Regions from separate parts of the Paenibacillus sp. FSL E2-8871 genome, predicted to be linked through region 2. Evidence: predicted binding sites of a transcription regulator. Region 2 holds the regulator's gene; the other holds the start of a gene.
The links. The regulator LexA, encoded in region 2, represses DNA repair genes until DNA is damaged. The targets are predictions, from matches to a motif close to CGAACATATGTTCG.

Region 1 (3,175 bases), 2.5 Mb from region 2:
GTTATTATCGGCTGATGATCAGCTAGTAGGTAGGCATGAGTGGTCAGGCAACATGAGTAAGCTTTTAGGTCAGTTGGATGTTCTTCCTGCTAATAAACAAGGGGTAGTACTAGATTATAAGGAATTCATGGACAGCCCAATCCTGAATATATACTCCCCGATCGATGTCGAGAAGTTGCTTGATCTGATGCAGCATTATCCAGATGCTTATATCGTGACCGATACGAAAGAAATCAAACCCGAACTTATAAATAAACAATTTACATTGTTGGTAGAAGCGGCGCAGCGCCGGGATCCAGCCATATTAGATCGGATTGTTCCACAAATATATAATCAGTCGATGCTTGATGAGATCAATAAGGTGTATTCTTTTCCAGAATTGCTTTACACTCTGTACCAATCCAAGGATACGGATGAACAAGTTATTGAGTTTGTTAATAAAACAGGTGTGGATATTACCATGCCAGTTGGCCGAGCCACCAAGAGCTTTGTTAAAAAGCTGAAGAAGGCTGGCGCTCGTGTATATGTTCATACAGTAAATGAAGAAGCTGAAATTAGGGAACTGGCCCGTATGGGCGTGGATGGTTTTTACACTGATTTTGTACCCGAAGAGGATTTGATTAACATCTCAGGTGTACGTTGAAATCTTAGACTACTTTTTACCATTAAAAAATACGAAAAAATGTTCGCATTTTTGTTCGCTTTAAATTGACACACCTGCTGTGCTGGCATAGACTAGATCTATATCTTTTGCGGCGGCAGGAGTGTATTTGTCTTGCCCAAATGACAATTAAGGATGATTCTCATGAAATCAGTGCAGCAAATGATCAAACCTTGGCGGCATGTATTTAAGCTAGACCCTGACCGGATGATTTCGGATGAGGATTTGGAGGCCGTTTGCTTATCTGGCACGGATGCCATACTGATAGGGGGCTCAACAGGAGTAACCTATGAGAATACAGTGGATCTCCTAGCAAGAGTAAAACAGTTTGAGTTACCTTGTGCACTTGAGGTATCCGAACTTGAAGCTGCTGTTCCCGGATTTGATCTTTATATGATCCCTATGGTGCTTAATACGCCCGATCCAGCTTGGATTGTAGGCCATCATCGCCGAGCTATTGAACGCTATGGATTTATGATTCCATGGGATTCGCTTCTAACGGAAGGTTATATTGTGCTGAATAGTGACTCTTCAGTTGCACGGATTACAGGGGCTGAGACGGCCATTGATGCTGAAGAAGCGGCTGCTTATGCTCAGGTTGCGGACAGGCTGATGTCACTGCCGATTGTTTATCTTGAATACAGCGGTAGGTTCGGGGATATGGAGACTGTGCGGACAGTACGCGAAATGGTGGATCACGCCCAACTTTTTTATGGTGGGGGCATTACTTGTGAGGCGGAAGCCGAGCAGGCAGCAGCTCTATGTGATACAGTAGTGGTCGGCAATATTATTTATAGTGATGTACAGCAGGCACTGCTAACAGTTGCGGCTGTGAAGAAGACTCAACAAGAACAGTTCAATTAGTGGTTAGTTTTAGGACTACTTATGATTTTTCAATCAAAAATTAGAGATAGACTTGACGTGCGGACAAAGCGGAGGGTCGGAGGGATTCTGGAGAAACGCCAGTGTTCGCCTTTAAAGATCTATTTCAACCGATAATCTTTTTATTGGAATCAAGAAATTGGGCTTTAACAGCGATCGTAAGAACCCTCCGAACCCGTAGTGGCTTGTTCTCGAACGGTTAATCGCTAATTTTGGATTTTAGCTCTTAATGATTTGTAATTTCATTTTTAGAAAGGAGCATGTTACACATGCAACTTATTAGCATACAAGACGCAGTAAGTCGACTGAATCCTCCACAAAGACAGGCTGTCGAAACTACTGAAGGACCACTTTTGATTATGGCTGGTGCGGGCAGTGGGAAGACGAGAGTGTTGACTCATAGAATTGCCTGGCTGATTGCCAATCGAAAGGCGCCGCCTTGGGCGATTTTGGCGATTACGTTTACGAATAAAGCCGCGCGGGAAATGCAGGAACGTGTATCTAAGCTTGTCGGACCTGAGGGAAGAGATATCTGGGTATCCACCTTTCACTCTATGTGTGTTCGGATTTTGCGGAAGGATATCGAGCGGATTGGTTTTACCTCCAACTTTTCCATTCTGGACTCTACAGATCAGTTATCCGTAATACGTAACTGTATGAAGGAACTGAATATTGATACGAAGAAATTCGAACCAAAAGCTGTGCAGGCTATCATTAGCGCATCCAAGAATGAGCTGATCACTCCGGCGCAGTATGAGCAGAAGGTTGGCGATTATTTTGAAGGCTTAGTTGCAAAGGTATATAAGATGTATCAAAGACGTCTAAGAAGCAATAACTCGCTTGATTTTGATGATTTGATTATGAAGACCATCGAACTGTTTAAGGAAGTTCCCGAGGTCCTTGATTTCTACCAAAAGAAATTCAAATACATCCACGTGGATGAGTATCAGGATACGAACAGAGCGCAGTATATGTTGTGCCGTATGCTCGCTGATAGCCACCACCGGATTTGCGTGGTAGGGGATAGTGACCAGTCCATTTATCGCTGGCGCGGAGCGGATATTACGAACATTCTTAATTTTGAAGAGGACTATCCAGAAGCGAAGACCATTCTTCTAGAGCAGAACTACCGTTCAACTGCTAATATCCTGAATGCAGCCAATGGTGTGATCGCACTCAATAGTGGACGTAAGCCGAAGAAACTGTGGACCGATTCCGAGGAAGGCGCCAAAATTAAGGTGTACCGGGCGGACTCCGAGCATGATGAAGGTTACTTTGTAACCGGAGAAATCAGCAAAAATGTGAAACAGGGTCAAGCCTACCAGAATCATGCGATACTGTATCGTACGAATGCCCAGTCACGGGTAATCGAGGAAATTCTAATTAAATCTGATATTCCGTATCAAATCGTAGGTGGGATTAAGTTCTATGATCGTAAAGAAATCAAAGATCTGCTCGCTTATTTACGCCTGTTGTCTAACCCTGATGATGATATCAGCCTGACGCGTATTATTAATGTACCTAAGCGGGGATTAGGGGATACAACGGTTGGTAAGCTGGCAGCTGCGGCTGGTGAGCGTGGTGTTTCTATTTTCCGCGTACTGCAAACTGTAGATGATTTGGGCTTTGCCG
Region 2 (3,175 bases):
TTGAATTTTATAGTAGATAGTCTAGCATTCTCTACCTTCAAGTACGGACGTCGGAAGAACAGAAGTGCCGCTAGTAAGTAGTACAAAACGACTCCTAGCCAGTTCATAAGCATACCATTACCTTTGGCCTGGTCCACTGAACCAACCATCCAAAACATAGTACCAAGCACTAATAACACTACTGGAAATGCAATGTTACGGCCTTTAAAGGTTTCACTGTTCTTACCAGGAGATTTAGATTTAGATGCGTAAATCGTTTCCTTCCCCTGTTTCTTTCTTTGCTTATTAATTTGCTGCGTGTTGCGTTGAACCATTCTTTCCCAAGAACGGGCCATATGCGTTCCCCCTAGTCATCCAGTAATATCTATGAAAAGGAACAGGGTGTTAATGCTTACGCCCCTTGTTACCTTGTTCATGCTCATCATTATCGACCAATTCAATCGTATTCAATTGTGCTCGGAAGTTATTGCGAATATTCCCCAAATAAATTTCACGAAGCTTGGCGCGTTCCGCCGTTTCCTCTTGATTAAGGCCTACGCTCTTCTGTTTGCGTGCCAATTCGTTAATACGCGCGACCAACTCATCAATATTCAAAACTTTCCCTCCCCTTATAAATTAATTCTAACTCTGCCATGAGAAAAAGAGCTTGTCAAGGTTTACTCCCTGCAAGCTCTTCATGTCCTCTTATTATGTTCTTAGAATATTAATATATAGGTAAAGTGAGAACATCTCCAGCATTAATCTGACTACCTTTAATGCCATTGGATTTTTTAATTCCTTCTATATATACAGCCGTTTTCATATCAGAAGGTTTATTCTCAAGAGCAATACTCCAAAGTGTATCTCCACGTTCAACCACTACGCGCTTCTCATCCTTCATTAAAGTAGTAGATCCTGCAAATACATTACCTACTACTGTAAGTCCTGATAGTACGAGCACGATGATCAATGTCAGTTTAATAACAAAATCTCTACGGAACAAACGCATCAAGCCTTCAAGCAAAAGCTCTGTAATCTCTTTAATCTGAGCTGAATAACGGGTAATAGGATTATGTCCTAAAGATTCAACCACTGGGGCTTTATCGTAGATGCTACGGTATGTACTGTATTTTAACATGAATATCATCCTCCAAACACTTGTTCTTACTTTTGAAATTATAATAACACGAACATGTGTTTTGTTCAATACTATTTTAGAACAATTGTTCTCTTTTTTTCAGAGGTTAATATTTACCATATTCTTCATATAAAGAATCACTCTTATCGTTTAGATGAAGGAAACGCAATCAATACAAGACTACCATTTATTAACTCTTTCGAATTAATATTTATAATAGTTAGAACTTATGTTTGTGCGAACGGTAGTTCTATGTTATAATTTTCCCAAACATTACTATATGGGGTTGATTCCAATGTCAAAGATTTCAAGTCGCCAGCTGGCGATCCTGGAATTTATACGTAGCGAAGTCCGCAGCAAGGGTTATCCTCCTTCCGTCCGGGAGATTGGAGAAGCTGTTGGTCTTGCTTCCAGCTCCACAGTTCACGGTCATTTGGATCGGCTAGAGAAGAAGGGACTTATCCGTCGAGATCCAACGAAGCCTCGTGCGATAGAATTGCTTGGCCAAGAGGATTCCGAGAATGTCCATCATTTCGCGCAAACCGTCGCTCGCATTCCTGTCGTAGGTAAGGTTACCGCCGGGGTTCCTATCACTGCTACTGAGAATATTGAAGACTACTTCCCGCTTCCAACTCACTATGTTGGAGATAACAAAGTATTTATGTTATCGGTTCAAGGTGACAGTATGGTCGAAGCTGGGATTATGAATGGCGACTATGTTATTGTTCGTCAACAACAAACGGCTGATAACGGAGATATCGTTGTAGCTATGACCGAAGAAGATGAAGCAACCGTTAAGACTTTTTATAAAGAACGTGATCATATACGTCTTCAGCCGGAGAATCCGGCGTACGAGCCTCTTCGCCTTAATCGCGTGACCATTCTCGGCAGAGTTATCGGATTATTTCGAGATATCCACTAAGTATGCACTCCTACCAAGCGAAAACGGATACCGTCCTTTAGGACGGTATCCGTTTCTACGAGAAGTATAAGGATAGGGTATATCGTATAATATATACTTTCTTTTATTTTTTAAAAAAAGCTGTTCTGCAAATGCAGAACAGCTTTTTTATTGTTATCAAACTCCATTTATCAATTACAGAACATTTGTTCTCATAGGCTAAAATGACCATTTTTAATGAATAACCGTTTAGGCATCCTCCTCATATCTTAATTAGAAAGGAGTGTTGCACAATGCCAAATTACCGGATTATAGTTGATCTGACGCAGCGTATGCTTTATCTTCTTGATAACGACATTGTGATCAGGGGCTTCCCAGTCGGAATCGGTAAAATGTTAACTCAATCACCACTCGGTGAATTCACAATCATTAACAAACAACCCGATCCAGGTGGTCCATTTGGGGTCTTTTGGATGGGTCTATCTAAGCCTCATTATGGGATACATGGAAATAATGATCCCTCATCCATAGGGCACGAAGTATCCCATGGTTGTATTCGTATGTACAATGAAGATGTGTTAGCACTAGCTGCGATTGTACCGATTGGAACACGAGTAACGATCAGGAATTAAATCTATCTCTATAGATAAACACGCCTCACTCATGGTTCAATGGAGGGGGCGTGTTTGTATTTATGTATTTTTGATGACCTAATAGGAATTATGTGGTTATATGTCGAATAATGTTAACAGGATTTCAAATTGAAAGGAAGTGTCTCGTTTTGAACAACTCAAAAATTAGAACCCTCGTCGATTTTAAAGTCGATGCACTTGTTAAACTCTCTGGCTTATTGTTAAATAACGATCAAGCGAGTGGAAAAAAAGTAAATTTACTCACCTCATTCGGCAGTATTCAAGGGACCATCTCCCCTTCCACCTCCAATAAAGAGGATGTTTTTGACTTAAAATCTCTAATGGATGATGTCATTGTAGATGAATACATATCTTATTTAGGTGCGGAACATCCCGATAAAAATTTCAGCTATAACTTTGTAGTCCTTAATGATGTTTCTGTAAGACCCTATACTCACTATGAATCTCCGATCGAATACAAACAGCTAATTGTTTATACTGATCAAATCACAGCCTTCAATTTCT

Region 1: the regulator LexA is predicted to act here: its motif matches at 1,736-1,749, upstream of pcrA (DNA helicase PcrA).

What each region holds. Positions count from the first base shown of each region.
Region 1 covers NZ_JBBOBV010000001.1:4,022,812-4,025,986, reverse strand. The annotation lists gene NYE25_RS18430 (phosphatidylinositol-specific phospholipase C/glycerophosphodiester phosphodiesterase family protein) at 1-643, shown strand, start outside; gene NYE25_RS18425 (heptaprenylglyceryl phosphate synthase) at 806-1,525, shown strand; gene pcrA (DNA helicase PcrA) at 1,813-3,175, shown strand, end outside.
Region 2 covers NZ_JBBOBV010000001.1:1,546,299-1,549,473, forward strand. The annotation lists gene NYE25_RS07125 (hypothetical protein) at 1-335, opposite strand, end outside; gene NYE25_RS07130 (DUF896 domain-containing protein) at 385-594, opposite strand; gene NYE25_RS07135 (LysM peptidoglycan-binding domain-containing protein) at 704-1,117, opposite strand; gene lexA (transcriptional repressor LexA) at 1,413-2,039, shown strand; gene NYE25_RS07145 (L,D-transpeptidase) at 2,312-2,650, shown strand; gene NYE25_RS07150 (hypothetical protein) at 2,800-3,175, shown strand, end outside.